Regions from separate parts of the Vibrio tapetis subsp. tapetis genome, predicted to be linked through region 3. Evidence: predicted binding sites of a transcription regulator. Region 3 holds the regulator's gene; each other region holds the start of a gene.
The links. The regulator PurR, encoded in region 3, represses purine synthesis genes. The targets are predictions, from matches to a motif close to TNANGNAAACGTTTNCNTNA.
Positions count from the first base shown of each region.

Region 1: glyA (serine hydroxymethyltransferase) is a predicted target of PurR. The motif match lies at 1,572-1,591, and genes of this name have one in related genera.
Region 2: purL (phosphoribosylformylglycinamidine synthase) is a predicted target of PurR. The motif match lies at 2,021-2,040, and genes of this name have one in related genera.
Region 4: purT (formate-dependent phosphoribosylglycinamide formyltransferase) is a predicted target of PurR. The motif match lies at 5,678-5,697, and genes of this name have one in related genera.

Region 1 is NZ_LT960611.1:1,510,880-1,518,915, reverse strand. Features, by position in the region: gene treC (alpha,alpha-phosphotrehalase) at 1-545, shown strand, start outside; gene VTAP4600_RS06785 (YitT family protein) at 700-1,299, opposite strand; gene glyA (serine hydroxymethyltransferase) at 1,646-2,896, shown strand; gene VTAP4600_RS06775 (HlyD family secretion protein) at 2,974-4,197, opposite strand; gene VTAP4600_RS06770 (MFS transporter) at 4,191-4,517, opposite strand; gene VTAP4600_RS06765 (AraC family transcriptional regulator) at 4,636-5,643, shown strand; gene VTAP4600_RS06760 (hypothetical protein) at 6,037-6,804, shown strand; gene VTAP4600_RS06755 (tetratricopeptide repeat protein) at 6,809-7,351, shown strand; gene VTAP4600_RS06750 (hypothetical protein) at 7,798-8,036, opposite strand, start outside.
Region 2 is NZ_LT960611.1:2,516,047-2,524,082, reverse strand. Features, by position in the region: gene mltF (membrane-bound lytic murein transglycosylase MltF) at 389-1,888, opposite strand; gene purL (phosphoribosylformylglycinamidine synthase) at 2,181-6,092, shown strand; gene VTAP4600_RS11215 (DUF3622 domain-containing protein) at 6,316-6,621, shown strand; gene VTAP4600_RS11210 (aminoacyl-histidine dipeptidase) at 6,786-8,036, opposite strand, start outside.
Region 3 is NZ_LT960611.1:1,718,153-1,726,188, reverse strand. Features, by position in the region: gene glgA (glycogen synthase GlgA) at 1-139, shown strand, start outside; gene VTAP4600_RS07655 (alpha/beta fold hydrolase) at 454-1,254, shown strand; gene VTAP4600_RS07650 (putative signal transducing protein) at 1,344-1,655, opposite strand; gene VTAP4600_RS07645 (TVP38/TMEM64 family protein) at 1,683-2,369, opposite strand; gene VTAP4600_RS07640 (TfoX/Sxy family DNA transformation protein) at 2,505-3,095, opposite strand; cyclic di-GMP riboswitch class I at 3,210-3,301, opposite strand; gene purR (HTH-type transcriptional repressor PurR) at 3,447-4,451, opposite strand; gene torD (molecular chaperone TorD) at 4,748-5,398, opposite strand; gene torR (two-component system response regulator TorR) at 5,637-6,350, shown strand; gene ltrA (group II intron reverse transcriptase/maturase) at 7,219-8,036, shown strand, end outside.
Region 4 is NZ_LT960611.1:747,181-755,216, forward strand. Features, by position in the region: gene VTAP4600_RS25885 (hypothetical protein) at 1-28, opposite strand, end outside; gene VTAP4600_RS03450 (transposase) at 253-1,212, shown strand; gene VTAP4600_RS03455 (hypothetical protein) at 1,430-1,708, opposite strand; gene sbcB (exodeoxyribonuclease I) at 1,967-3,391, shown strand; gene VTAP4600_RS03465 (CidA/LrgA family protein) at 3,402-3,764, shown strand; gene VTAP4600_RS03470 (LrgB family protein) at 3,766-4,443, shown strand; gene cdd (cytidine deaminase) at 4,620-5,507, shown strand; gene purT (formate-dependent phosphoribosylglycinamide formyltransferase) at 5,751-6,944, shown strand; gene VTAP4600_RS03485 (thiopurine S-methyltransferase) at 7,017-7,688, opposite strand; gene VTAP4600_RS03490 (RelA/SpoT-related domain-containing protein) at 7,988-8,036, shown strand, end outside.

The DNA.
Region 1 (8,036 bases), 210 kb from region 3:
ATCAGTACCAAGATGTAGAAAGTACTAACATGTACGACATCATGGTGAAGCAACAAGGCGTTGCCGAAGCTGACATGCTCGCCATATTGGCACAAAAGTCTCGTGATAACTCTCGTGCCCCGATGCAATGGGATGACTCTTTACATGCTGGATTTACACAGGGAACACCTTGGCTTCAAGTTGCCGGGAACTATCTGCAAATCAATGCGCAACAAGCGGTAGCAAATATCGACTCTGTTTACTATTTTTATCAGAAATTAATAAAGATGCGCAAAGAGGTTGAGGTGATAACGACAGGTGATTATCTGGATTTACTGCCTAATCACTCGAGTGTTTTTGCATACCAGCGCCAATCAGAAAAACAAACCTTGGTGTGCGTAAACAACTACTATGGCAATGAAGTTGAGGTGACGTTGCCTGTAAGGGAGGATGTGGAAAAAGGCCGCTATCTATTAGGTAACTATTCAGATATTGAAAATACTTCAGTGATGGCTAAACAAGTTCTTAAACCGTATGAGACGCGTATTTTTCTTATTGAGCACTAATTTTCATATAGGCCACTTGCTAAGGAGTCAATTGAAATTGGCAGGCAACCCCCAATAGTGGCTTTCATATAAAGCAAAACTTAGTCGTTACAGAATGTGGCTTTGGAGTTATCTCCAAAGCCTTTTTTACATCTAAAAGGGGATGGTGGTCGTGTTAGCTGTATTTAACCGTGTAGCGTGTCGGCTTGTGGTTCATCGCTAACACGAGGTTGAGCATTACCGCACCTAACACGGAGACAGCGATCACTTCTATTGATACGAAGAAGAAAGAAGTCACAAGAATTAATGCATCAATGATCATCTGACTCTTACCGACCGAGAAGCCGGTCTTATCTTGAATAACTAAACATAATACGTTAAACCCACCCAAACTCGAACGATGCCTAAATAAAATAAGCATGCCCAATCCCATTAACAATCCCCCAACGATAGCGCAGTACACATCGTTGATCGCATCCACACTAATTACATGATGTAAGTTGTCGGTGAAAATTGAAACAAGCGCACCAGATATTGCACTATTAAAGGCGAATCGAGGCCCAAAGCGACGCCAAGCCAATAGATAAAATGGGCAGTTAGCGATGAAATAGATCATACCGAAGCTTAATGGCACAAACTGAGTCAATAAAAGCGCAAGGCCGGTAGTACCACCGGTTAATAAATGTGAAGACTGTAGAAAGAATACGCCCTGAGCAACAACAAACGTGCCGGTTAAAATAGCAATCCAATCTTCTTTACTTGAGTGTTTTTCCATCATTTTTATAGTTATCTAGCCATTAGAGGCGTGAATAGTAGAGAAAAGTTTATGTTTTCGGTAGCTACAAAGGTAAAAATGACGCAAAGGCGTGTAACTGAAGTTTTACACAGTGTAAAGCTGGTGGTTGACACTTATCGGTGATAAGTTAACCATATTGCCCTTGATCGTGATAAGGACTAATGTCGATCATGAGATATTTACATAAAGAAAGTGTAATTTACACTTTATGACATAGATCAAATTATGTAGAATATCGGCAATTAATACGGTGACGAAAACGTTTGCTTTTGGTCGTTGTGTGGTTTTTTTGAAACTTTGAGATTATCTGAGTCAGGAGATACAGATGCTAAAGCGTGACATGAACATCGCTGATTATGATGCGGACCTCTTTACCGCAATCCAGGAAGAAACTCTTCGCCAAGAAGAGCATATTGAGCTAATTGCTTCAGAAAACTACACCAGCCCACGTGTAATGGAAGCTCAAGGTTCTCAACTAACGAACAAGTACGCAGAAGGTTACCCTGGTAAGCGTTACTACGGCGGTTGTGAGTTTGTTGATAAAGTAGAAACGCTAGCAATCGAGCGTGCATGTGAGCTATTTGGCGCACAGTATGCAAACGTGCAGCCTCACTCTGGTTCTCAAGCGAATAATGCGGTTTACATGGCGCTGCTAAACGCAGGCGATACTGTATTAGGTATGAGCCTTGCTCACGGTGGTCACCTAACTCACGGTTCTCCAGTAAACTTCTCTGGTAAGCTTTACAACATCATTCCTTACGGTATTGATGAAGCTGGCCAGATCGATTACGAAGAAATGGAAGCACTAGCAGTAGAACATAAGCCTAAGATGATCATTGGTGGTTTCTCTGCTTACTCTCAAATTTGTGATTGGGCGCGCATGCGTGAAATCGCAGACAAAGTTGGCGCTTACTTCTTCGTAGACATGGCACACGTTGCTGGTCTTATCGCTGCAGGCGTATACCCGAACCCAGTTCCTCATGCGCACGTTGTTACTACAACGACGCATAAAACATTAGCTGGTCCACGTGGCGGTCTTATCCTTTCTAACGAAGGCGAAGATCTTTACAAGAAGCTAAACTCAGCGGTATTCCCTGGCGGCCAAGGCGGCCCTCTAATGCACGTTATCGCGGGTAAAGCCGTAGCGTTCAAAGAAGCGCTAGAGCCAGAGTTTAAAGAATACCAAACTCGCGTCGTTGCTAACGCAAAAGCAATGGTTGCTGAATTCCTGGCTCGCGGTTACAACATCGTTTCAGGTTCTACCGAGAACCACCTGTTCCTTGTTGACCTAATCGACAAAGACATCACAGGTAAAGAAGCGGATGCTGTACTTGGTTCTGCAAACATCACAGTGAACAAAAACTCAGTACCAAACGATCCTCGTAGCCCGTTTGTTACTTCTGGTATCCGTGTTGGTTCTCCTTCAATCACTCGTCGTGGTTTCTCAGAAGAAGATTCAAAAGCACTTGCTGGCTGGGTGTGTGACATCCTTGATAACCTAGGCGATGAGTCTGTTATCGAAGCTACAAAAGCCAAAGTTCTAGAAATTTGTAAGCGTCTACCTGTATACGCTTAAGCTTGATAGGCTGAAGGCGAGAAGCTAGAAACGATAAGAGCAAGAGACCGTTTGGTTCCCTTGCTCTTTTTTTGTTTCTAAATCGAATAGAAGAAGTAAAGTTGGGACTTCATTCGTAAGATGATGCCTCGAATGACATCAAGAAATGCCATGAATCCAACTGGCTTTTCTCCGCTTACCCACGCTAACCCAACCGAACCTACCGGTAAGTCGTAGCCGTCACTTTCTGCTACTTTGAGGCGCACAAAGTGGTGCTTGTTCTGTAAGTTTTTCCCGGTTGTCGCACGTACAGAGTCGTCAAAACCAAGTAAGTTGCCTTGTGCTTCTCCCGTTGCTTCAACAATTCCTTCTACTTCTGCTGCAAATACCTTTCCGGGATAAACCGATGAGGCAAACTCTGCTGCTTGGCCGGGTTTTACATTTCGGATTGCTTGATGATTTACGCGCATCAAGACGTATTTTTCGTTAGTGTACATTTGTAAGCGAGGCATCATCGATACCCTTTGTCCTTCACGCAAAATGAAATTGGTAACAAAGCCGTCAGCGGGTGCGTATACCTTAGTACTGTCTAAATCCCACTGCGTTTGCGCTATTTGTTCATCAATGGTACGTAAGTCGGCGTGCCTGCTTTTTACCGCAAGCTCTGCTTTGGTTATGGCCAGCTTGGCTTTATCGGCATCAACGTGTTTTTTCTTAATTTGAGAGTTGATCACATTCATGTTTTGTTTTGCCATTTCAACACTGCTGGTTTGCTTATCAATGTCGCTGGCGGTAATGGTGTTTTTTACCACTCTGTTTTGTTCGTTGTAGCGTATAAGCATTTTGTTTTGCAGATCGTAGTCGACTCTTGCTGCCATTAATTGGCTCTTAGATGTCTCTAGGTCTTGCAATAGTGATTGGTAAGCCGCTTTAGAGATAGCGATGTCTTCTTTGGCAACATCCAGTGCGACTTCTGCTGCCTCTCTTTTCACCGTGGCTTGATTTAAGGCGATTTGATAGCGGGTGTCGTCAAGCTCATAAATCAACTGGCCTTTTGTCACATCTTGATTAGGCTTAACGTAAATACGCTCTACCTTTCCAGTCACATTGCTAGAATCGGGACGCAGCTGAATATGAGGCGACTGAACGACCGAGCCTCCCGACAAGTCCATCGGGGTAAAATTAATAAGCCCAACCCAAACGAATAGCAGCCATGACGTTCCGCCCAGATAAGCGAACGACTTAGTCGCTTTATTCCATGGCATACCGACCATTCGTAATAGGTAAATAAATAGTGACCATACTGCTAAGCCTTCTAACATTTTGGTTCCTCTTGTTTGATTGTCACGGGTGTATGGCGCCATGTGTCTCTAAGGTTGATGATGGCCTTTTCCATATCAACAAACGCGAGAATAACGGCCAATACCCATACCCAGTGCCAAATGAAACCAATCCATGTGAGGGCAGTAATCAATCCTATTTGATGATGATCTTTACTGTGCGCTTTGTTGATTGGTAGTTCATGCAGTTTCCAGAAACCATATGCTGCTGCGCCAATTGTAGCGATTAGGATCACTGCCGCGACAACATGCAGCGCAGTATCGGCGCCAGTTCCTACAAACGGGACACTAAGTAAGCTCATTCAATACTCCTGATGATTAAGATGAACTTATTGTGATTTAGAATTGAATAAATAGATTCAATATGACAGATTACTTAAATATTGAGGTTATATTGATGTAATTGGTAAGGTGATTGTTGTGAAGAGTGTTCATTTCATGCGTGCGATAGCAATTGTTAATATCGGTGAGCTAGCGGTAAAACGGTATGGGATAGACATCAATCAATTAGGTATACCAGAATCGGTATTTCTTAACCCGATGAACTTGATCCCAATTGATGAAGTGAACGACTGGTTTAGCCTTTTAGTACAACAGACGGCTAACCCAGACATCATCCTTGAATTGGCACAGATCCTGGATATAGAAAGCATGGGAGCCATTGGGCGCTGGTTGTTCTCGGGCTACGATTTGGCTTCCACCATTCGGCGGATTAACTATGGTGTCGGGAGCTTACAGTCTGGCGCGTTTATGGCTGGCGCTCAAGTTGGTTCTATTATTAAGTGGACTTATAACAACCCCAATTTCTCGCCACAAGTCAAAGTACACGATAGTGTGCGTGTAGCAATATTCATGACGAAAGTACTGCGCGAATACCTAGGCGCAGACTTCGCGCCTCAACGGGTTATGATTTCTGGTGTATGTAAAAATGAGCAAGCGTACAAGGCATTTTTTGGCTGCGACATTGGATGGAGTCATTCAAGAACCGAGGTATGGATTCATTCTGACTTAAGGCTGGCAACCAAGCAGTCTCGTCAAATTTCAAATAAACGTTTGGCGATGAATTTTACAGAGCTGGATGAGATATTGAACATGCCAGAACCAGAAGATGAGCTAAAAGTGATCTATGAAATGGTTAACTATAGCCGCTACTTTGGTTTACCAACCTTGTCTTCGGTATCCAGCTTACTGGGCTTGTCGGAGCAGCAATTTCAACGCCGATTACATAGCCTAGGGCTTAATTTTTCGACCGTATGCGGCTATGTGATGAGTAATGTCGCGGTTGATTTACTCAGCAAAGGGATCGAAGTCGATCAGGTTGCTGTTCGGTTAGGTTATACCAACGTAGCCAGTTTTAATCGCATGTTCAAAAAACACCGAGGCCTAACGCCTAAACAATACATCCGGCATTTTCATGATGTTTTTTAGCGCACTCATCAAGTAGAGTTCTGATAACCACCGACCACACTCGCTGATAGTAGCAACCTTTGCTTGAAGGGACAGGCACCTAGAGTTGCTAGTTCAAAATATAGCGCTGCCATATCGTTCCCACGCTCGGAAGTGACGCCAGTAATTTTCGTTGATGTCACGCATTACTTTCAGTGTTTCGACGATGAAAGGCTCTAAGTGCCCACTACTCTGGGGGAGCCAATTTAAAAAGCCTTTACGGTCAAGTATTAGAAAGTGAGATATCTCTTCAATATTTTACGAAAAATAATGCAGTCGCTAGAAAAGGGGTGAAAGGTACGCTCAAAAAGTATCAATAATGTATGTGGCATATAGTCAATTAGGTTCATAATATTCTCTTTTTTGGAGAGCTAAATGTATCTTTCAATTTTGACACATAACCGTGAAGTGCCACTATCTTCAGATTATATAAACTATATGTTTCCAGCAAATAAGTTATTTAACTCTTGTATTGAGCTGCGAAGTGATACTGCCGTGGAGTCTATTCCTGCATCTTCCATCAAGGACTCTTCACTTGCGGGGCCACTTAGAAAGCTCCCAAACGATCTAACTGGTGAAAAAAGACTTCAACAACTTAAAGAGAAAATTGATCGAAGTGTAAATGTAAAAGCAACAATGGTTACGGATAGGGCGCACTGGAAAAATAAAGGGGTGCTCCCGTCTAAGCGTTATCCTAGTGTTGCTCCTATACAGCCATCAACATCACTGTCCAATGCAATGAAGATTAAAGGGGGAAGAGCTATGGCTGTGGGCATAGTATTGCAGAAAGGTCGTGCCATGTTGCTTTATGATATTGTCCGCCAAAATGTTAAGGCATTAGCTAAGAGAGTTAAAATCTCAAACCCTGAGTCTTCTGGTTGCGTTTTGATTGTAAATATAAAATATCTAAAAGTAGAAAGGGAGTACGGAAAAGCCCCTCAATTATCACAAGTCACGTTAGACCACCTGATTCCAAGTGCAGATGAGTCTGGTTTTGAATCTCACGCTTATTTAAGAGAAAAAATTAGCAGTTTATGTGAGGTGAGTGCAAGAAAACGAGTAGATACAAAATTTTCGATAGTACACGGTGAAACCGATGAGTCTTACTCTACAGCTATCCTATTTATCAAATGTGTGTGGTGAATAAATGAAGGATTTCATCTTACTTATATTGGTATTTTTACTAGTGGCTTGCAACGAAAGCAACTCAATAGTTGCTGAAATGGAAGGCAATAAGCAAGAGCCAAAAAGTACGTCTAGTGTTTCCGCTTCGCAGTTATATCGTGAAGCAAATGTGCTTTATGAACAGGGTGATATTAAAGGCGCACAGTCCAAGCTTGAAGTCGCGGCTACTCGTGGTGATAATCATGCGAAAGAACTTTTGGGCTTTATTTTACTTAGAGAGTCAGAAGTATCAGACCTCAAGAAAGGATTTAGGCTTGTGACAGAAGCCGCTGAAGGTGGCTTAGTAAGTGCTCAGTTTTACCTTGGAACATGCCTATATGATGATGGCTGTGGCATTCCGGAGAATAGAATCCTATCGGCATACTGGCTAGAGAAAGCGCTAGAGAACGGTGAGTCAGGTGCAGAGATGTTACTGAGTTTTCTTAAAGAAGACTCGAATGACACGGGCATAGATGAAATGCAGTACGTTGAAAGTCTTTCTGCTTATTGGCAGCAGCTAAAATAGATGAACTTAATTCATCTATTCGGAATTGAAGGAACAGGCACCGAAAGGTCCACTAATCCAATTCTAGTGGGTTAGAGCTTATGGGGCTAGCACACTTCTGTCCTAAAGTGCTTTAGCTATGCCTCCGTATGGAAGACATGCCTGAATTCGTTCATACAACTTTAAGGCGGTCGCTTCAAAGTGAAGAAACTAGTAGGTAGGCTTTACACGAGGTGAGTAGCTCTCGGACATTTCGTTCCTCAATTCCGAGATGACGCGCCCCTTTAACTTGTTAGGAATCTACTTGATGAATGCATCGGCTTAGATTCGTCGAACTCATCGCGCGCTTTCTAGCCTTACATAAAAAGAGAGCAACAGACCCATACGGTTCTGTTGCTCTCTTTTTAACCTTAAAGCGAAGCGTCCTGCCGCCTAAAGCCTAGCTGGGAGCTCGCGACCAGCCTTAATTACTTATTAATGCTGATAGTTTCACCAGACTTACAACGGAACTGATAGTAACGAGTACTTTCGTTGAATTTAGACAGGCCTTCACCGCTGCAGTAGTCTGCGTTGATGTCACGCATGATTTCTAGAGTTTCAGCGCTACGAAGAGCGAACTTTGAACCGTCAGCACAAACGATACGAACACGGCCGTCGTCGCTGGTGGAGTAGACTTTTACTTCAGTATTACAAAGCTCAAACGAAG
Region 2 (8,036 bases), 800 kb from region 3:
CTGGCTTTAAACTTTGAACAATCAATTACCTCTGAGCTTCTCCTGCTCCCATTGTAGAGTGCAACTAACGTTCTAATGTTACTTGATGTTGTACAAGTATGAGCTTAATGCCAAGCCTTCTTTCACTTGAAAGTGAACCTTAGTTATAGGCGGTATTTGTTACCGTTCTATGAATTCATCTTAGAAGTGACGATGCCTTGTTAATTCAATTTGAATGAATCAAATGGGCATCATGTGACATAATGTTTTCAGTCACAAATTTAATGTATGGCTTTAATGATTACTTTGCAAGAGGTGATGTGTGGCACATATTACGGAAATGTGAAGCATGCCACCTATTTAAAGGTGGCATGTCTTATTTAAGCGTTTAACGAACCAAAAATGGCGGTTATTTACTTGGTAATGTTGAGGCAGAAGCCGATGTATCTGCATCAGGTGATAGCGTTGCACTGGCGCCTGAAATAGGAATATCGATCACTTGCAGATCATCCATTGAAATTTGCTGCTCAATAATGCGCTTCTTATCAATATGCCCAATGATAGATTGGTAGTAACGGCGGATGTTTTCTACATAATTACGAGCTTCATCACCGCGAGCATAGCCATAACGAGTCCTGCTGTAGTACTTTTTCTTTTTCAACAGAGGCAATCTGTCTTTCACGTCAGCCCATGAATCTGGATCTGCACCCTGAGATTTAGTTAGGCGTCTTGCATCCATCATATGACCGTAACCGACATTGTATGATGCGAGCGCAAACCAAATTTTCTCATGCTCAGAGATAGAGTCGGGCACTCGGGCAACGATTCGGCGTAGATACTCCGCGCCACCACGAACCGATTGCTCTGGATCGAGCCGATTCGTCACACCAACGATTTTAGCGGTTGGCAATGTAAGCATCATCATGCCTCGCACACCTGTGGGCGACTTGGCAACAGGATTCCAATGAGACTCTTGATAAGCGAGTGCCGCAATGAGACGCCAATCAAAATCTTTAGCGTACTTCTTAAATAAGGGCTCCCATTTGGGCAGTGTTTTATCAAGCGCACGAATGAAAGCTCGTGTATCGACGTAGTCAAAGCTTTCGACGTGGCCAAAGTATTTCTCTTCCAGCTTAGCTAACTTTCCTGACTGCTTTAAATTACCAAAAAACTCAATCAGCAAGGCATAAAGGCTTTCATCATCAGAACGGCGCATAAACCAAGAAATAGGTTGGTCTTCGGTAACTTCAAAGGCGACAGCTAAAGAGGGGTAAATACGCTGCGCCAATGAAAGCTCGACAGAGTCAGCCATGGTTAAAGGTAATTCCCCTGTCGATACTTTAAGCATCAGATCATTGACGTCGGAATTATCGTCTGTCCGAAAAATGATCGCCGGTTCATCTTTTTGCATCTTGGCGAGGCTATCTTCAAAATGTGAGCCTTTGACGACCACTAAAGGAATTTGTCTCTCGACCAATTGGTTTAAGTTACGAGGCCGCCATTGTCCCTTTTTGTAGACAACCTGTTGGCTTACGTAGTAGTACGTTGGGCCCGCTCGAAATTGTTTTAGGCGTTGAGGAGTATGGCTTAACCCTGCTGCTATCATGTCGATCTCGCCACGTTCTAGTGCCGGGAATAACTCCGCCAAGCGATAGGCAGGTTTCATTTCAAGTTTTACATCTAGGCTTTTAGCAAAGCGCGTCGCGAGCTCGTAATCTAAACCAGTAGGGCCATCTGGGCCGATGTAATAGGAAAGTTGATTGTTAAGAGTGCCAACGCGCAGCGTGCCGCGTTCGCGGATTTGGTCTAGTTCACTTTTTGGGTCAGATTCGATCTGACAACCAGACAGTCCAGTGGCAACTGCCAACCAAAATGTGAGGGAGAATAGCCAAGAAATCGGGGCTTTTATCTTCAATTCTTAATACTCATACTAAATCATAGGCTTCTTTATACCAAAGCCGTAATCAGTGGCATAGCACCATTAAATAAAACAGTGAAAAGCCGCTTAAAAAAGGCGCATTTCCGATAGAAAGCAAAAAAAAGGCGCAAACGGTTGCTTTTGATGGTTACGTCACAAAAAAATTAATCTATAATACGCCCGCAAACGTAGAGGAGAAATTGGCATAAGTTTGGGTGTTAATCCTAACTGATTGAATTTATTCCAATATCACCTTAATCAATTGCAAAAGAGACCTAAGCACATGAAAATTATGCGTGGCTCCCCAGCTCTATCTGAGTTTCGAGTTAACAAGCTTATCGAGCTTTGTCGTGAATTAAGCCTACCTGTATCTGGTATTTATGCTGAGTTTATGCATTTTGCTGACGTGTCGGCTGACTTAGATGCGTCTGAAGTTGAGAAGCTTGAAAAGCTACTGACTTACGGACCAACCATCCAAGAGCATGAGCCTGAAGGTCTTTTACTTCTTGTGACGCCTCGTCCTGGCACGATTTCTCCTTGGTCTTCAAAATCAACTGACATTGCTAATAATTGTGGTCTAGATAAAGTTAAACGTCTAGAACGTGGTACGGCATTCTACGTTGAAACTGAGCAAGCGCTAACTGAACTTCAAATCGTTGAACTGAAAGCGGTGCTACACGATCGCATGATGGAAGTTGTTTTTAGCGATGAGAACCAAGCAAATGCGTTGTTCGCCGTTGCTGAGCCGGCACCGGTTGCAGACGTCGACCTGCTTACTGGCGGCCGTAAGGCGCTAGAGAAAGCAAATGTAACCTTAGGTTTGGCACTTGCTGAAGATGAAATTGATTACTTAGTTGATAGCTTTGTAAACAAGTTGGGTCGCAACCCAACGGACATCGAACTGATGATGTTTGCTCAAGCTAACTCAGAGCATTGTCGTCACAAGATTTTCAACGCCGATTGGACGATTGATGGTGTTAAACAAGAGAAGTCTCTGTTTAAAATGATCAAAAACACGTTCGAAACGACGCCAGAACACGTGTTATCAGCATACAAAGATAATGCAGCGGTAATGACAGGTTCAACTGTTGGCCGTTTCTTCCCAGATCCAGAAACGCGTGAATACAACTATCACCAAGAGAAAACACACATCTTGATGAAAGTAGAAACGCACAACCACCCTACGGCAATTTCTCCTTGGCCGGGCGCTTCTACAGGTTCAGGCGGTGAAATTCGTGATGAAGGCGCAACCGGTATTGGCGGCAAACCAAAAGCAGGTTTGGTGGGTTTCTCGGTATCTAACCTTAAAATTCCTAACTTCGTACAGCCATGGGAAACGGATTTTGGTAAGCCAAGCCGTATCGTGACAGCCCTTGATATTATGCTAGAAGGCCCGCTAGGTGGCGCAGCATTTAATAACGAGTTTGGCCGTCCTAACCTATTAGGTTACTTCCGTACTTACGAAGAAAAAGTGAACTCGCACAACGGTGAAGAAGTACGTGGTTACCATAAGCCAATCATGCTGGCTGGTGGTCTGGGTAATATCCGTGATGATCATGTTCAGAAGAAAGAGATCCCAGTAGGCGCAAGCTTAGTGGTTCTTGGTGGTCCAGCAATGAACATCGGCCTTGGTGGCGGTGCGGCTTCTTCAATGGATTCTGGTTCTTCGTCTGAAGATCTAGATTTTGCTTCTGTACAGCGTGAAAACCCAGAAATGGAGCGTCGTTGTCAGGAAGTGATCGACCGTTGTTGGCAGTTAGGTGACGATAACCCAATCGCATTTATCCACGATGTGGGCGCGGGTGGTATCTCGAACGCATTGCCAGAGCTAGTAGACGACGGCGAGCGTGGCGGTATCTTCAACCTACGTGACGTACCAAACGATGAGCCGGGCATGAGCCCACTTGAAATTTGGTGTAACGAATCTCAAGAACGTTACGTAATGGCGATTGCAGACAAAGATATGCCAGCATTCGACGCGATTTGTAAGCGTGAACGTGCACCATACGCAGTCGTAGGTAAGGCAACAGAAGAGCGTAATCTTAAGTTAGAAGATTCACACTTCGACAATACGCCTATCGACATGCCAATGGATATTCTTTTAGGCAAAACGCCGAAGATGCACCGTGATGCGAAAACGTTGAAAGCGAATAACCCAGCGATCGACCGCACTGGCATCGAAATGAACGATGCGATTGACCGCGTTCTTCGTTTGCCGACTGTTGCTGAGAAAACGTTCCTAATCACTATTGGTGACCGTTCTGTTACTGGCCTTGTTGCTCGTGACCAAATGGTTGGCCCTTGGCAGGTTCCGGTTGCTAACTGTGCGGTAACGGCAGCAAGCTACGACACTTACCACGGTGAAGCAATGTCACTGGGTGAGCGTACGCCAGTTGCACTTCTAGACTTTGGCGCATCGGCTCGTCTAGCTGTCGGTGAAGCGATCACCAACATCGCCGCAACAAACATCGGTGATATCAAACACATTAAATTGTCGGCTAACTGGATGTCTCCAGCGGGTCACCCTGGTGAAGACGCCGGTCTTTACGAAGCGGTGAAAGCGGTCGGCGAAGAGCTTTGTCCTGCTCTAGGTCTTACTATTCCGGTAGGTAAAGACTCAATGTCTATGAAGACCAAGTGGGAACAAGATGGCGAGCAAAAAGAAGTCACTTCTCCGCTTTCTCTTGTTATTACCGCGTTTGCGCGTGTTGAAGATGTTCGTAAGACGATCACGCCTCAACTTCGTACAGACAAAGGAGATTCAAGCTTAGTTCTTATCGACCTTGGTAACGGCAAAAACCGCCTAGGTGCAACCGCACTTGCTCAAGTTTACAAGCAGCTTGGTGATAAGCCAGCAGACGTAGACAACGCAGAGCAGTTGAAAGGCTTCTACGAAGGTGTTCAAGCGCTAGTGGCTAACGACAAAGTGATTGCTTACCACGATAAAGGCGATGGCGGTCTATTCGTTACATTGGCTGAAATGGCATTTGCCGGCCACTGTGGCGTTAACGCGAATATTACTGAGCTTTCTCCATCAGCAAACGGTGGCGACTCACTGGCGGCGCTATTTAACGAAGAGTTAGGTGCCGTGATTCAAGTTCGTAATAGCGACCTTGATGAAGTACTTTCAACGCTGGCGGCAAATGGCCTAGAGTCTTGCTCTCACGTTGTTGGTAACGTTGTTGATTCAGATGAGTTAGTGATTACGTCTGGCGACCAAGTGGTTGTTAAGCGTAACCGTACTGAGCTACGTACTATCTGGGCAGAAACGACGCATAAGATGCAGTCAATGCGTGACAACCCAGCATGTGCAGACCAAGAGCACGAAGCGAAGAAAGACAATTCAGACCCAGGTCTGAACGTTAAATTAAGCTTTGATGTGAACGAAGACATTGCAGCACCTTACATTGCTAAGGGCGCAAAACCTAAGATGGCTATCTTGCGTGAGCAAGGCGTTAACTCACACGTTGAAATGGCAGCCGCCTTTGACCGTGCTGGTTTTGAAGCAACAGACATCCACATGAGCGACATCCTAACGGGTTCTGCGGTACTTGAAGAGTACAACGGCCTTGTTGCTTGTGGCGGTTTCTCTTACGGTGACGTATTGGGTGCTGGTGAAGGTTGGGCGAAGTCAGTTCTATTTAACGAACAAGCTCGCAACCAATTTGAAGGCTTCTTTAAGCGTGAAGATACCTTCTCTCTGGGTGTATGTAACGGTTGTCAGATGCTATCTAACTTGCGTGAGCTTATCCCTGGCGCTGAGTACTGGCCTCGATTCGTACGCAACGAATCAGAGCGCTTTGAAGCTCGTTTCAGCTTGGTAGAAGTTCAGAAGTCTGATTCTGTATTCTTCAATGGCATGGAAGGTTCGCGTATGCCAATCGCAGTTTCTCACGGTGAAGGCCGCGTAGAAGTGCGTGATAACGAGCACCTAACAGCGATTGAAAATTCAGGTACAGTTGCACTTCGTTATGTTGATAACCAAGGTAACGCTACGCAGCAATACCCGAATAACCCGAACGGTTCGCCAAACGCTATCACAGGTCTTACAACGACGGATGGCCGTACTACAATCATGATGCCTCACCCAGAGCGTGTATTCCGTACGGTTGCAAACTCTTGGGCTCCAGAAACTTGGGGTGAAAATGGTGCTTGGATGCGTATGTTCCAAAATGCGCGTAAGAACATTGGTTAATTAAAGTTCTGCTAAGAAAATGACAAAAGCCGCTGATGTTTCAGCGGCTTTTTACTGAGTGCTCTTTTTTTATGTAAAAGAAAAATAGGCTTAGAAATGTACGAGCAATTTAGACATATTTGTGTTCTAATGCGCGGCTTGCAAGGGACTGGTATAAATTGCGCAAGGCCAACACCGAACGGTTATGCCATGCGATCCCTTATTAATTCTTAGGAATGTGAAAATGGCTAACAGCAAAAAATTTGATTTCCAAGTAGTAGAAAAACGTAACGGCTGGTCTGCAGAGATCATTCGTCAGGTTTCTGCTCGACGCACAACCGTATCTAAACGTGAAACTGGTTTTGAAACAGAAGCACTAGCAATTGAGTGGGCTGAAAAAGAGCTAGCTCAATTTGTTCAACACCAAGCTGAACGTAATGTTCGCAAAGGCGAGCAACGCAAAGAAAGAGAAGCAGCAGTAGAAGCAAAAATTGCAGCAGCCGAGCAAAGAGCGGCAGAGCGCAACCTTGAGTCTGACGACGAAGAGTAATCGCTGCTTGCTATGAATAATAAAAAACCGCTGAAGTCTGACTTCAGCGGTTTTTTTATTAATAGGTAACAGGAAGTAGGACGGATTTCATCCTACAGGTTACAGGGAAGTCATTGATGAGTTCAGGGCTAGAGTCAAAAATACCGTAACCCGTAACCTATTATTTATTTCTTCTCTGGAATCGCTTCTAGCAACGCGACCATTTGTTCCCAGAAAAGGGCAACCGTATCAATTTTCACTTTCTCGTCTGGCGAGTGAGGGAACTTGATGGTTGGGCCGAAAGAAACCATGTCCATTTCTGGGTATGGTTCTTTGAATAGCCCACATTCTAGACCTGCATGGATAACCATGATATTTGGTTTATGGCCGTAGATGCCTTCATACATATCACGGAAAATTACCATGATCTCTGAATCAGCATCGGGTTTCCAGCCTGGGTAAGCGCCGCCAAATTCAATGTTTGCACCCGCTAGTTGAGCGACAGACGTTAGCATGCCTTCTACTTGGCTGCGGCCAGAATCAATCAAAGAACGAATTAAGCATAGTACGGTTACTTTATCTGAATCGGTCGTAATAACACCAACGTTCAGAGACGTTTCTACCACACCTTCAACGTCGTCACTCATGCGGATTACGCCATTAGGGCAAGCGTTTAATGCTGCAATAAAACGAGATTGAGAGTCGGCATTGAAAGCGGCTTCAGTTGTGTCTGCCGCTTCGTTGAAAGAAACAATATCCGTTTCAATTTTACCAAGTTCAGTACTTAGCAAAGAAGTATAGAATTGGAACAATTCAGCCAGCTTCGTTTCGTTCTCTGCAGGAACGGCAACCGTTGCAAAAGCTTCACGAGGGATGGCATTACGTAGGCTACCACCACGGAATTCAACCAAACGTAAATCAAGCTCAGCAGCGTGACCCGCTAAAAAGCGTGCAACCAATTTGTTTGCATTGCCACGACCAGTGTGAATATCACAACCTGAGTGACCGCCTTTAAGGCCTTTTAGTGTCAGTTGACGAACAACAAACTCTGCAGGAATGGCTTCACGAGTAATATCAAACGTCATTTCGCCGTCGATGCCGCCAGCGCAACCCATGTAAACTTCGCCTTCTTGCTCTGAATCGGTGTTCAGCAAGATATCGCCTTCAAGCCAACCGGCTTCTAGGCCAAACGCGCCTGTCATGCCTGCTTCTTCATCAATAGTTAGAAGAACCTCAAGTGGGCCGTGCTTAATGTCGTTAGATGCAAGAACGGCTAAACATGATGCCATGCCCATGCCGTTATCTGCACCCAGAGTAGTACCTTTAGCTGTTACCCATTCACCATCAATGAAAGGCTGAATTGGATCTTTAGCAAAGTCATGGTCAGTGTCTTCGTTCTTTTGTGGCACCATATCGATATGAGCTTGAAGAACAAC
Region 3 (8,036 bases):
TATGCAAAGAGCGTTGATTTTGTATCTTCAGCAACCTGATGAAATGAAACGCGTTCAGTTACATGCCATGAACACAGACTTTAGCTGGATCGATTCGGCTAAGCTGTACGATGAGATGTACCGCGCTGCATTAAGATAGAACGACCAATGTTCCTATTAGAAGGCCTCCTTGCGAGGCCTTTTTTATATCAGTAAGCCTAATCGCTCTAGATATCACGAAATGACGCAATTTGTTGCAATATGGTTGGCGAAGTAAGTCGGTATGAATTGTGGTTCGTTAACCTGAAAGACATAAGAAAATGAGTAACTTAAATTTGAAAGTGATCAATATGTAGCGCGTGAAAGCTTCGGTACTAGGTTATGCACCTAGGCATTGCTGTTACACTGCCTTTTATATGTGGTAGTATTTTGCAATCAATATAAGTACTAAAATAAATAGATAAGCATATTTGAATGTCTGACGCCTTGCTGTTCCATAAAACTTACCTTCACCCAACGAGTAAACACTGGGTGGTATTCGTCCATGGTGCGGGCGGAAGCTCATCTATTTGGTTTAAACAAATCAAAGCCTATCGAGAGCACTTCAACTTAGTGTTGGTGGATCTACGTGGACACGGTCGTTCACACCAGCTTATAAAAGACATCATTAATAGCGACTACACGTTCAAAGATGTATCGCAGGATGTGTTGAAAGTCATGGATCATTTAAAGATCCAATCAGCGCACTTTGTCGGAATGTCTCTTGGAACGATCATCGTGCGCAATGTCGCTGAAATCGCAGCTGAAAGAGTATCAAGTATGGTACTTGGTGGCGCGGTAACACGGTTTAACGCTCGCTCTCAAGCCTTGGTAAAACTGGGGGATTGGAGCAAGAATATTTTGCCATATATGTGGCTGTATCGCTTATTTGCTTATATCGTTATGCCTCAGCGTAGTCAAAAAGAATCACGGCATTTATTCATCCGAGAAGCAAAAAAATTATGCCAAAAGGAATTCAAACGCTGGTATACCTTGGCTGCGGATGTGAATCCGTTAATGCGTTACTTTAAAGAGCAAGATATCCCTATACCGACGCTTTATCTTATGGGGGATAAAGACTACATGTTTATCCAACCGGTAAAAGAGATGGTAAAAGTACACAAGAAAAGTGCGTTGATCGAGATTCCAAATTGCGGTCACGTCTGTAATGTTGAAAAGCCGGAAGCCTTTAACAGGCAATCAATCGCCTTTATTCAGCAGCACGCTTGTTCATAACGTTACGGTACTCTTTTCCCCAAACCTGAGTACCGTCTCTGCTTTCTCTGCTTTCTCTGCTTTACTTAGCCTTTAGCCCTAATCATTCCCTACAAATCTTGTGAGCCACAATTCCAACAGCAAGAAAATTGCGGTTCAATCGACTCGCCGCATTGTTTGCACAACCACGGCGTTTGCCCATTAGACGTTGAGTCCAAATATTGCTGTATGAGGCTTAATGATAGCTGGTGTTGGCTTTCATTTAACAACCATACATAAGGCTCACTGTTCTCCCCGAAAGGCAGTTCGCCTTGAAGGCCAAACAAGCCTTCTCCGCGAACTTCACACTCTATCCCTTGCGTCTTGAGTAGCTCGCAAACAATGTGCGCTTCCGGCGGGATTGTGGCGGAAAATAATTTCATACTCTCTCTCGTTTTATTATCGTTCTGCTAGCTGGCTTTTTTTTGTACAGACGACTGTACTTTCCCCATGATCCACTTAGCGGCGACTGGGAAAACGCCCAATAATGCGAAGGATAATAGAACAGTAGGGGAGACAATACCGGATAAGCTTTCTATTTGAGCCAATTGCGTGCCTGCGTTGATAAATACTGCAGTGCCAGGGAGCATGCCGAGTTGGCTTACAAAATAGAATTGCAGCGTTTTTATTGGTGTTAATCCCATGACGAGGTTAATCAAGAAGAATGGAAAAACAGGGATTAAGCGTAGGCTAAATAGGTAGAATGCCCCATCTCGCTTAACCCCTTCATTAATGGTTTCTAACTTGGCGCCAAATCGATTTTGTACCCAGTCGCGTAGTAGATAGCGGCTACTCAAAAACGCCAATGTTGCGCCAAGCGTACTGGCGAAAGAAACTAAGATAAGTCCGGTGGTAAAACCAAATAGTGCGGCGCCGAGTAGGGTAATTACGGTAGCTCCGGGTACAGAGAAGGCGGTGACTAATACGTATAATGCGAAGTAACTTAACGCTGAAACAATGAAATTGTTTTCAATAAACTCACCTAAAGCAACTTGTTGGGCTTTAGCGTTTTCAAGCGTTAGGTGTGGACCAAAATTGATCGCCAATACCACGATTACAGCGATGAAGACTATCCCTAAAATGATCTTCTTGTTCATATTTACGTCCTGTTTAGAAAAGTTGTATAAATCTTAATAAGTATGACAGAGGAAATAGGATAAAACTTTCATTTGATACAAAAAAAACCGCGAGCTTGTCAGTTCGCGGTTTTTTGTTGTTCATATTATGTCGACCTAATTTAGCTGATCGATGAGCTCGTCTCTGCGTTGTTTCGGGATGACTGACCAGTGTGTGCCGTTAATAGCGCCTTCAAGCGCCCACAATAGCTCGAATCCAACATCTCCGGTGTGCGTTTGGCTAATTGCTTGATAAGCTTTAGCTGCACCGTGAGTGCGTAAATCGTCGGCACTATTGATTCCGGCTTTCTTAAGCATTCTTTCAGTACCTAAACGCAGGTTAGGTAAATCTTTTAAACGAGTTGGTTTCACCTCGGCTTGCTTGAGCTTTTCGGTATTTGCAACCGTGAGAGCCTTAAGTGCAATATCGAGGATATCTTGAGGCGTTTCCCACATCTGAAAAGGTAATGCAAAATACTTGGTAACGACGGGAAAACCACGCTTTTTATAGACATAAGGCTGAAGACCTTGTTGCTTAAATGTCAGCGCATTGGCTGCATCAGCCCTTATGTGAAGAGTATCGTTTACGACCAAAGCAAACATAGTATTGTCTGCAAAGACACCAAAGCCACCAAACATAGAGCGAGATTTTATCTTCCCTAAAGTCTCAAATAGCTTAAGTGAGTTTTTTAATATCGGTTTATCCATGCTAATAATCTCGGTTTAGAAACAACGTCACCAAAATCAGGTCCGAGAAGTGAGCAAAACTATGCGAGTGTTATATAAGCCACAAGGTAGCTATATAAATTTTGCATATTTGCCATCGGCGACCCCACTACCATACCAATAATACATATTGATTTAGGCCGGAAGTTTTGCGTCCTACTTTTTCAAGTAGTTTGCCCTGTGCGTGACAATAAAATCATAGTGAAAAATCGGAACAAACATCACAATTGAGGTTTCTTAATGTGACATTGGTTCAAATAAGAGTGCCTACAATATGAAACAGCCCTCGCATATGAAGCAAGGGCCATTAAATATGAATTAATCTGCTATTTGCTAGATTAATCTTTTGACGGATTGACGTTCAACAATCTCGGGGTGCATTTCAAACACTCGTTTGTCATGTTCTTTATCTTTAATGCGTTCAAGCAAGATCTCAAAAGCTGTTTTACCAACACGACGTTTAGGTTGGTGTACCGTGGTGAGTGGCGGTGAAAAGTAACCAGAGACTTCAATATTATCGTAACCAATAACAGAGATATCGTCAGGAACGCTCAGGCCTTTTTCTTGAAGACGACTTAAGAGTCCAAGAGCCATGGTGTCATTGAAGCAAAAAACCGCGGTTGGGCGTTGTGCCATAGCAATGATTTTATCCGCTGCGACAACCGCCATATCACATTCGAAATTACCTTCAATGATGTGATCTTCTTGGAACTCAATGTTTGCTTCGGCTAGAGCGCGTTTATAACCGGCTATACGCTCGATGCAGGCGAGTTTGTCTAAGTGGCCACTTAAACAAGCGATGTCTGTGTGTCCGTGATCAATTAGGTATTTCGTTGCTAGATACCCACCTTCTTCAGAGTTATCGATGATCTTATCTGCATGAGAGCTTTCAGGGCCCCAGTCCATGATTACTTTTGGAATGTCAGCGTGAGAATCAAGCATTCCACGAAGTTCTTCCGTTAAATCTGAACACATGACTAATATGCCGTCTACACGTTTCTCAGCGAGCATACGGATATAATCTCGTTGCTTTTCGTAGATACCACCAGTATTACACAGAATCAAAGTGTAGCCTTGACGGTAGCAGTAGCTCTCAACACCGTCGACAACTTCGGCGAAAAATGGGTTGGTAGACTGAGTTACTAGCATGCCGATCGTACGGGTCGTATTACACTTAAGGCTGCGTGCGACAGCGCTTGGGGCATAATTTAGTTCTTCTACTGCTTTGTTTACTCGCTCTTGCGTTGCTTCAGCAACAAAACGAGTTTTATTAATTACATGTGAAACCGTAGTAGTCGATACACCGGCAATACGCGCAACATCTTTAATCGTGGCCATAAAAATTTCCTGTCGAGTCAGCACCGTATGAGTATTAGTTTAATGGAGGGCTGACCAAATATAATTAATGCAAAAAATAAAACCGCTCAATATAGGCGGTTTTCATGGAACTGGCGTGTTTTCATATTTTATCGTTTGCGATCACAATTTTAGACCGATTCAAACACTCTGACAACGTTATTTGTTTCAAAACGACGATGTATTCATTAAAACAGTGAATTCAGGAATGAAAAATGATAACGAGAGATGACCAAAATGAAGGGAGAGGGCCGTATTTTCGACCCTCTAGATGTCTTTTACTGCTCGCCTGAAATGTATTCACAATCAAGCTTAAGGAAGGCAAGCAACAGCTGTGCTACTGCGGCATAAAACCCAAATTCATCGAATTGGCGGCATTTTGCGTTAAATGATGGAACCCAAGTCAGCATGTGTTGTTCGATAAATTGTTTTTGTTCCAGTAAAGCCAACTCAAAGTCGTTTTCATTGTCGATTTCGTTAGAACGCACGATTAGGTTACCAAGGAAGTCGAGCTCTAATGCGAGATGATCGGCAGGTTCATTAAAGCCTTCTTGCTTGGTAATGTTTTTGTCTTTCATCAGTTGCTCCATTGCCAGAGCAGGTTTACCGTTTAACAAACCTTCAGTGCCAATATACAAGGAGGCATAAGGGAGTGCCGCATTTTTGGCGGTAGCTAAGAACAAACCACAAAAGTCGGCGGACAGTTCTAGTTGAACATCGGCACGGTCTTGCAGTTGGTTAAGCGAGTTAATCAGCGCGGATGTCGCCTCTGTTAACTGAGGGTTTTCACCTAAGCCAGAAATAAAGCCTCTGATCTCAGCTGTATGGTACGCCGTTAATTCATCTTCAGTTAGTTCACGCGCAAATAGGCTCGATAGCCACCAATATATCTCTGCCCGTTTTTCGTTGAACGCTTTAGCTTCTTGCATAGGGATAACTCTCATAAAGAACTGACAAGGTGATTCTAACGGATTAAGATGAACAGAACTAATCCAAAATATGTTAAATAATGAAAGCTTATTGCTGATTATTAACCCAGGCTGTCAAGGTTGCTCTGAATCAATAAAAGCTAAAAAAAATGGTTATTTTAGTCTATTCGCTAGATATGTAACGGATTGTGAATAGAATAAATAGAGAGTGTAGATAAAAATATTATAAGTGGTGTAGATGAGCTATCACGTTTTAGTCGTAGAAGATGATGTGGTCACACGTAGTAAGCTGGCGGGTTACTTCCAAAATGAAGGTTATACCGTGAGCGAAGCTGAAAATGGCGAACAGATGCGTGCCATTTTGGGTGAGTACTCCATAGATTTGGTGATGCTAGATATTAACCTTCCTAGCGAAGATGGGCTAATGCTGACGCGAGAACTTCGTAGCCAGTCTAACATTGGCATCATACTGGTTACCGGTCGTACAGACAGCATTGATAAAATTGTTGGTTTGGAGATGGGCGCAGACGATTACGTTACCAAGCCCTTTGAATTGCGAGAATTACTCGTTCGGGTTAAGAATTTACTTTGGAGAATTTCGTTAGTATCGGAAGCTTCTTCACGTGATATTCAAAAAGAAGAATCAGGACAACTTGTGCGTTTTGGTGAATGGACATTTGATGTTCAAAGAAGATCATTAAGTTGCAATGGAGAGCCGGTCAAGCTGACAAAGGCTGAGTACGAATTGCTTGTTGCCTTGTCATCTTATCCGAACAAAGTGTTAAGTCGTGAACGGATTTTGAATATGATCAGCCATCGTGTCGACGCCCCTAACGATCGTACTATCGACGTATTGATTCGTCGAATGAGAGCCAAGATGGAACAGGATCCTAAAAATCCACAAATCTTCGTAACGGTTCATGGTGAAGGCTATATGTTTGCGGGTGATTGACCTCGTGAGCCCTTCTAGTAAATGAGCCATAAAAAAACCGAGATGATTATCTTAATGCCGATCGTTTAGCTACTTGAACGATCCTCCAGAGGCCTCATAATCGGTCGTAACGTAAGTTACGGCCGATTTTTGTTTGCCCAGCGAAGCTGGCAAACCCATTAGGCTGAAAGAAGCCTAAATCACCCTGATTGAGGGGAAGATAATCCGAATCGCAAGGGCGTTGCTGGCCAACGGCAGGGTTTGAAGGAAGCGATAGGAAGTTAACAGTACACAACGAAAGTGAACCTGATTCGGCAATTTAGGTGGGTAAGCGTGCAAAATAGCGTGAAGCCCGATACTCAATCAGACCTAGATTGTGCTTGAGGGTGGCATTGTTAACAGGGAGCCAGTGCAGTAACTGGGGAAGCCTGACACCACATCCGAGCAAACGTCGGAAGCATAAACTCAAGGCGAGAGCCAAGATCTATGTTGGTGCGAGGTGGCAGATGAATCCGTAGTAGTGAGTAAAGCTCGGCCGGTGAAGCCCAGTAATGGTGTGGAGGATAAAACTGAGCTGACCATCAGTAACACGTCTGATGGGACAACATTTTGCCAAAAGCAATCTGGTGTTGCGAAGGGATGAAGTACATTTTAAGTCTGTGATGAGCAGATGTTTTTTTTCAGTGGTATACAAGTTGATTAGCTATCGAGGTATTCCGTCTCGGTCTTTGTGAAAGCAAAGCACTGAAGCGAGAAACCGTACAAGGGAGTAACTCTGACTCACTCTAGTAAATTGCCATTGAGCTAGAAGGCTAGAGAGTGGAGTGAAATACACCAACACTGTGAGAGAGCATTTGTCCCCACACGGCACACAATCTAAAGGAAAAAGTTGAGAGTTTACTACAGTTTATATGGTCACTTGCTCCACAAAGAGCGACTCTATAAAGGATTTAAAAAAGTGTGGAAAGCGAAAGGCGCGGCCGGAATAGATAGGCAGAGCCTAAGCGACTACGCCCAAAATCTGAGTGATAACCTAGATCAACTTCTTCTGGAACTCAAAACCAAGCGATACACCCCTCAACCCGTCAGACGGGTAGAAATACCGAAAGATGATGGTGGGGTGCGATTACTTGGGATCCCAACAGTACGGGATAGAGTTGTCCAACAAGCTCTAAATGATCTATTAACCCCAATCTTCGAAGAGCAGTTTCACCCATCCAGCTTTGGGTATAGACCGAATCGAAGTTGTCACGATGCTATAAACAAAGCGACGATGTTCATCCGTCGATACGGAATGCAACACGTCGTAGATATGGACTTATCGAAGTGCTTCGATAAGCTCGACCACGAGCTTATTCTAAAAAGCATTAAGAAACGAGTCACAGACAGTAGCGTACTGGAGCTCATCAAACAGTTCCTGAAAAGTGGCGTAATGGTTGATGGAGAGTGGCAGCATACCGAGATAGGTAGTCCGCAAGGTGGAGTAATAAGCCCACTGATAGCGAACATCTATCTGGATGCGTTTGATCAAGAGATGCGAAAGCGAGGACATCGAATAGTCCGTTATGCCGACGACATACTGATCTTCTGTCGCAGCCGTAAAGGTGCAGAAAATGCGCAAGTACAGGCAACGAAGGTCCTGGAAAAACAGCTCAAGTTAACGGTGAACGAAACCAAATCACACATAGCGCACAGCGGCGAAGGTGT
Region 4 (8,036 bases), 970 kb from region 3:
CGCCTTCCGTCGTATAATACTTTCTCATTATGGCTCCGTATTCGTTCATTATGCCGGTATTGTAACGTGCAATAACCTTAACGCATACAAACCAACAAACAATCCCCCCTTTTAAGCGAGTTTTAAGCGGACACACACCAAATAGTACGAGTTATCGACTGAGTTTACGTCAGCACGCCCCCAACTCTGCACACGCAACTTTTCCTACCTCCCGCAATTGCTATCCTAGTAAAAAAATGATTGGGAAAAGTCATGGCCACCGCAAGAAAACAGCTCATCTCTGTCGATGCAACGCCCTATTATCACTGCGTCTCAAGGTGTGTAAGGCAAAGCTATTTATGTGGCGAAGATGCCACTACAAATAAGAGCTATGAACATCGTAGGGAATGGATCGAACACAAAATTCAATCACTCACGCTTACCTATTGCATTGATATCTGCGCGTACGCCGTGATGAGCAATCATTACCATTTGGTGTCGCACATCAATCAAAACAAAGCGCTTCAATTATCACTTTCCGATGTGGTTGAACGCTGGAGTCATAACCATAAGCTACCGGTGCTGATTCAACGTTGGTTGAACAAAGACTTAAAGACACAAGCGGAAGAAGATAAATGTTTAGAAGTTATCGAGGCATGGCGAGAGCGGATCTGGTCATTAAGTTGGTTCATGAAAGAGCTTAACTACGATATCGCCTGCAGAGCCAATCAAGAAGACCAATGCTCTGGGCACTTTTGGGAAAGTCGCTTCAAAAGCCAAGCACTACTTGATGAAAAAGCATTAGCCGCTGCCATGACTTATGTGGACTTAAACCCGGTTCGAGCGGGTATCGCAAACTCTCCTGAACAATCTGACTTTACGTCAATAAAAGCAAGACTGCAGGCACTTAACAAACACCTTGAAACCGCGCCATGCCTACATCCATTCATTGGCGATCCAACCAACAAATTAGTGGACGGAATACCATTTAAGTTAATGGATTACATGGAATTGGTTGACTGGACAGCCCGGCAGTTCCGAGAAGGAAAAACATCAATGGCTGCCCATTTACCACCAATTTTAGAAAGGCTTAACTTTAGCCAAAGTAACTGGTTAGAAATCTGTACTTCCATAGAGAAAAAGCGTTCCACAGCCATCGGTTCACCTAGCAAACTTCAGCAAGCAAAAGTCGCTTTAAATAAATCAAAAATTCACTATTATCCGCTCGAATAGAAAACGCCCCACGCAATAGAACACAAAATACTACGCCAGCATTAAGTTGGCTGGTTCCGTCTATTTCACACTGTTGGTGACACTAAGGTTTTCCTAAAAGCGATTGATCGACGCGTTTTTTGAAGCCTACATTGAAAATAATTCGAGCACTTCTAATTTGAATACGGGTTTCTATGTAGAATTTTGATTAAGTGTGTGTCTGGTTAGATAGAAGTACCTACGACGATTTCATCGTCATAGTGTTTCTTCTTAATAAACAACGCTCTGTATTACGACCGACAACCGAGGACTTACTATATTGGTTGCCTGAGTCCCCGAACGAGGTGAATCCAAGGCAACCTAGATAGTCGTCAACCTGTTTGGCCGTCACCTCTATATCGAGAGTTTCCTGAATAGTTTTGATAAATTCGTTAGTAGTAAACGTTGTACGAAGTGGCTTATATATTGAGAAGAAATCTTGAGGCTTGAGCTTGAACAAAGGATTAATTGTTGGCATCTACTGCAACCCTAACACGAACAAAACGTGCATCGAGTATAACTGAGCGACAAATGCAACACCATGCTTATAGAGTAATCATTCTAGCATTTTATAAATATATTCGACAAGATGCGATTCATGTAGCCTCTTTTTGAAACCACATAAAAACCTATCCGCTTTCTGAGTAATACGCCCATTCACCAAACACTTAATTGATATACAGGCCCTTGAGTGGTCTAATAACGCAATAGCGCACCGTTACTTTGGAATCCATTGATGTCACAAGACAACCAGCCTACTCTTTTCTTTTTCGATTATGAAACTTGGGGAGTAAACCCAGCAATCGATCGTCCTTGCCAGTTTGCAGGGGTTCGTACCGATATGGATTTTAATATTATTGGTGAACCCTTAGTCATTTATTGTCAGCCACCTAGTGATTATCTACCGGCGCCTGAAGCTGCGTTGATCACAGGTATTATGCCGCAAACAGCGGTTTCTAAAGGGCTATCTGAGCCAGAGTTCATCGCTAAGATTCACCACGAACTGGCAACACCGAATACCACCAGCCTTGGCTACAATAGCATTCGGTTCGATGATGAAGTGTCTCGTTATACGTTATACCGTAACTTTTTAGATCCTTACGCTTGGGCGTGGCAGAATGGCAACTCTCGCTGGGACTTATTAGATGTGATGCGTACTTGCTATGCCCTTCGACCAGACGGAATAGAATGGCCTGAAAGAGAAGACGGCTTTCCAAGTTTTAAGCTGGAGCACCTATCAGTAGCCAATGGCATTGAACATGCAAATGCCCACGATGCGATGGCTGATGTTATCGCTACCATTGAACTTGCAAAAAAAGTTAAGCAAGCTCAACCTAAACTCTTTGATTATCTATTTAGTATGCGGCACAAACGTAAACTGAATGACTTAATTGATATCGTTAATATGACGCCACTAATGCATGTTTCAGGCATGCTTGGGCCTAAATGCGCCTACACTAGTTGGATGGTTCCGGTTGCTTGGCACCCGACAAACAAAAATGCCGTCGTGATGATTAACTTGGCTTTCGATCCGCAACCATTAATCAATTTAGACGTCGATGCGATCCGCGAACGTATGTACACCAAACGCGATGAACTTGCCGAGGGGGAGCAGCCTATTCCTGTGAAACTGGTGCAACTAAATAAATGCCCGACACTGGCTCCGGCTAAAACACTTACGGCAGAAAATGCCGAAAAAATCGGAATTGATCGCGAACAGTGTTTGAAGAACTTAGCACTGATTAAACAGCACCCAGAGATCAGAGAAAAGCTGACAGAGCTATACAGCAACGAGCGTCAGTACGACAAAAATCCAGATGTAGATACCCAACTGTACGATGGATTTTTCTCGCCAGCAGACAAAGCCGCAATGGACATCATTCGCAACGCTAAGCCCGAAGATCTTGGCGATCTCGATATTAGCTTCAGCGATGATCGTATCGCGCCACTTCTATTCCGTTATCGTGCTCGCCATTACCCTCACACGTTAAGCGAAGGCGAACAACAAAAGTGGGCCGCACATTGTCGTGGCTATTACGAGAACCGTATTGAAGAATACATGCTTAATCTTGAAAACTTAGCTCACGAACATGAAAGTGACGAAACGAAATTAGCTATATTAAAATCCGTTTATCGCTATGTAGAAAAACTTGTCTCATAAAGGCACTCCTATGTTTAAACGCCTACTCGGCTACGTGGTTTCATTCGCTGTTATTATGGCCTGCTTATTAGCCGGCCTAACCATTCAATCAGCTCTCGGTACATCCATTCCCGGTAGTATTTTTGGCATGCTATTGTTGTTTGCTTTGCTGGTTTTCGGCATTGTGCCTGTTGAATGGGTTAAGCCAACCTCTCAGCTTTTCATCCGCTATATGATTCTGCTGTTTGTTCCTATCAGCGTCGGATTGATGGATCACTATGAAATGCTCGCGGAAAATGCACTGCCTATTTTGGCAAGTGCCGTGGGCGGAACTGCGATCGTCTTAGTGCTATTAGGATTAACGTTGGAACATATTCTAAAAGGAGAGAAGTAGTATGTGGCTTGTTATCACCATTGCTGTTTTCTTTTTTGCTAGAGCTGTTAGCTTAAAATTGAAAAACCCGATCATGAATCCGTTGGTGATAAGCGTTTCTATCATCATCTGTGCTCTATTATTACTTGATATCGATTTTTCAACCTATTACGGAGAAACAGACTACCTGAGCTATTTACTTCAGCCTGCTGTCGTAGCTTTGGCTTACCCGCTATATTCGCAGTTACCAGAAATTCGCACTCGCTGGAGGATCATTCTACTCGCCTGCGGTGTAGGCAGCATCATGTCGATGTTAACGTCATCTGTCATTGCCGTTTATCTCAATACCGATTTAACGCTCATAGCCAGCTTACTCGGTAAATCGGTGACGACTCCAATTGCGATGGAAGTCTCTAGTAGCTTAGGTGGTGAGCCATCCATTGCCGCCATATTTGTATTAATTGTTGGTCTATTTGGGGCAATATTTGCGTATCCAATCTACAATTTGGTAGGTATTACGCACCCAATAGCGAAAGGATTAACCATGGGTACTGTTTCTCATGCGCTTGGAACCTCCACTTGCATAGAGAAAGATCCTAGAGATGCCGCTTTTAGTAGTTTGGCACTGGTACTTTGTGGGGTTATCACCTCTATTCTAGCCCCTGCATTTTTCTCATTGGTTGTTTGGCTAAGTAGCTAAGTTTCTACTTTGCGCCCATTCAATAGTGCGAGGGGTCACACATGTAATTGATTACATGTGTGACCCCTCTCAATTTATGTAACGAACATTATCGTTGCACTTACAAGCGTGATCATGATCACTGTTATTGTTTCTATTTGACCTAGAATGATACACATAACATAAAAGGATCACGTATGAACGAGCGTATTGAACAAGTACTAAGCAAAATGCCAGACAGCATTGCTGGCATTCTTAAAGTCATCATTAGCGAAATGAGCTACGACGCAACTATCTCTAAGTTGCAGTTTCAATCACTGTTAGATGCTTCTGGTCTAACCGATCAAGAGTTGCGACTCGCCCTACTTCCATTAGCTGCTACTTACGCCCATGTTCCTCTATCAGACTTTTATGTTGGCGCTATTGCTCGTGGGCTTTCTGGACGCTTGTATTTTGGCGCTAACGTTGAAATGGCTGGCGTTCAGTTAGGACAAACCGTACACGCCGAGCAAGCAGCGATTAGCCATGCATGGATGAAAGGTGAAGAAGGCCTTATTGATGTAACTGTCAACTTTAGCCCATGTGGTCACTGCCGCCAATTCATGAACGAACTGACAACAGCTAAAGACTTGATGATACAACTGCCAGAGCGCGAAGCTCTGTCTTTACATACCTATTTACCTGACTCATTTGGCCCTGCAGACCTTGGTGTAACGGAAGGCCTGATGACAAAAGTCGATAAAGGCATCACTAGTGAAAGTAATGATGAACTCATACAGCAAGCTGTAGCTGCATTGAATATGAGCCACTCACCTTACACCAAAAATCATAGTGGTGTTGCTATCCGTACTTCTGACGGTGCAATAGTTAAAGGCAGTTACGCGGAGAACGCCGCTTTTAACCCTAGCCTACCCCCGCTCCAAGTTGCCCTCGTTCAAGTTTTGTTAGCCGGTAACACTTTTGCAGATATTGAATCTGTGGCGCTAGTAGAAATGCTTGAAAGTTCAATGAGCCACTTGATTGATACTCAAGGGACTATGGAAGCGATTAGCCCAGATGTTCCGGTAGAATACATCGCTTATTAGTGCGCGCTAGTGGCGAACTATAGATCATCATTAAGGCTCTTTTTAGGGCCTTAATGATGAGTGTACGATCAACCATCACTCCATCGTCTTTTCAATTACTGCCTATTCAGCTTCTATTTGTTCAAAAGCTAAACAAGCTGAAATTTGTTGGCAAATAATTGTATCTATTCAGTAGCAAACGATTGCGTAATGATCGTTTTTCAGTATGATCCGCAGCAACTCAACAAATGAATAGGGTTCAAAATGTCTGTTACTCCAAAAAGTATTGGTACTGCTTTAGCTAAAGATGCTACTCGTGTTCTTTTACTCGGTTCTGGTGAGCTAGGTAAAGAGGTGGCGATTGAATGCCAACGCTTAGGTCTTGAAGTCATCGCAGCTGATCGTTACGAAAACGCACCAGCAATGCAAGTTGCTCACCGCTCATACGTGATTGACATGCTAGACGGCGAAGCCCTAACAAAGCTCATTGAAAAAGAACAACCAGACTACGTTGTACCTGAAATTGAAGCCATCGCGACCGATACGCTTGTTGCACTTGAAGCGAAAGGCCTCAATGTTGTGCCCACTGCGCACGCAAAAAAACTGACGATGAACCGCGAGGGGATCCGTCGCTTAGCCGCTGAAGAATTGGAAATTCCAACCTCACGCTACCGATTCGCCGACAGCCTAGAAGACTTTAAACAAGCGATTGAGTTTGTTGGTATTCCTTGCGTTGTAAAACCTGTAATGAGTTCATCAGGTAAAGGGCAAAGCGTTATCAAGCATGCTGATGATATTCAAAAAGCTTGGGATTACGCACAAGATGGTGGCCGAGCTGGCGCAGGTCGTGTGATTGTCGAGGGTTTTATCGACTTCGATTACGAAATCACATTATTGACTGTTCGTGCTGTAGACGGTGTTCACTTTTGTGCGCCGATCGGGCACCGCCAAGAGGATGGCGATTATCGCGAGTCGTGGCAGCCACAAATCATGAGCCATACGGCACTTGAAAACGCACAACGTGCAGCGGAAAAAGTCGTTAACGCTTTAGGTGGCTACGGTATCTTTGGCGTAGAACTGTTCATTAAAGGCAACGAAGTGATCTTCAATGAAGTTTCTCCTCGCCCACACGATACAGGTATGGTTACGCTCATTTCTCAGGAAATGTCAGAATTTGCTCTGCACGTAAGAGCCTTCACTGGTATGCCAATTAACAGTATTACTCAATACGGACCAAGTGCCTCTGCCGTCATTCTTGGCCAAGGTACGTCGACTAATATTCGCTTTGACGGCGTTAAAGACGCATTAAGCGCGCCACAAACGCAAGTCCGCTTGTTTGCCAAACCTGAAATCGATGGTCGCCGCCGTTTAGGTGTTACGCTTACTCGTCGCGACTCCATTGAAACAGCCGTTGAAGATGCCGTTGAAAATGCAGCAAAAGTAACCGTGCTTTATTAAAAATCTAACGCACACAAAAAGAGCCAACGACTCAATCGTTGGCTCTTGATTTTTATTCTCTTGCCTTATTCTTTAATGCCCTTCGCCTGGCGCCTCATCCCTATTTTCGATTAACCAAACTTCTTCAGCAAAGCGAGACAACCCTTTTTTAATTCGTGGATGTGTTTCATCGGCATCATCACGATAAAGTTTCGTTAGCTTCATTCCAGCAAACAGCTCTCGAACTTCTTGTTCAGTCACACTAAATGGTGGGCCTGTCATCTCTTCTTGCGGGTAATCTAACGTCACTAACAACATTCGACCGTTAATTTTTAACAAGTTACGAATACGGTCTGCGTATATCGGGCGAATTCCAGCAGGCAAAGCGATCATGGCAGCACGATCGTAAATTAGCTCTACAGGCTGCAATGGCGCGGTAAAAAAGTCTCCGACGTATAATGAAAGTTCATCAAATTGATACAGGGTGTGATGGTTATCAAGTGGAGTCACAAGCGGTGTATAAAGATGTTCTGAGAAGAAGGAGCGAACGGCAATATCGCTAAGCTCAGCTCCATGAACTTCATCATGTTTTTGCGCAAGCCACACTAAATCTTCTGACTTACCACAAAGTGGTACCAGAACGCTCTGTTCACGGCTAGGGGATAATTGAGGCCAATATTTGATAAGCAGAGGATTGACATCATCGAGATGAAAACCTATCTGATTTGACGCCCATTTGTTGTGCCACAGCTCCTGATCTTGCATTTACGTTACTCGTCTACCAATTATGAAACGAGAATACAGAATGTCACTGAGTTAATAAAGTAAAACACTATAATCAGCTCACCCAGTTTCAGTAGGTAATTTGTAAATTAAATGTCAATTCATGCGCTTGTAATGAACCAGAGGTATTACTGTGTGGTCTTAATCACGTTGTTAGGGTTGTAATCGGGTATCCTGTCCCCATATAGTAAGTACGTCAGCGAGAAACTGACACACACTGTTTGAGAGGCAAAGTAACCTTATTAGTACACCCTATTTGACTGGGTCCTTAAGGAGTGTGAATGAACCTATTTTTAAGAACGACTGCACTAATGTTGCTGCTGTTAAGCC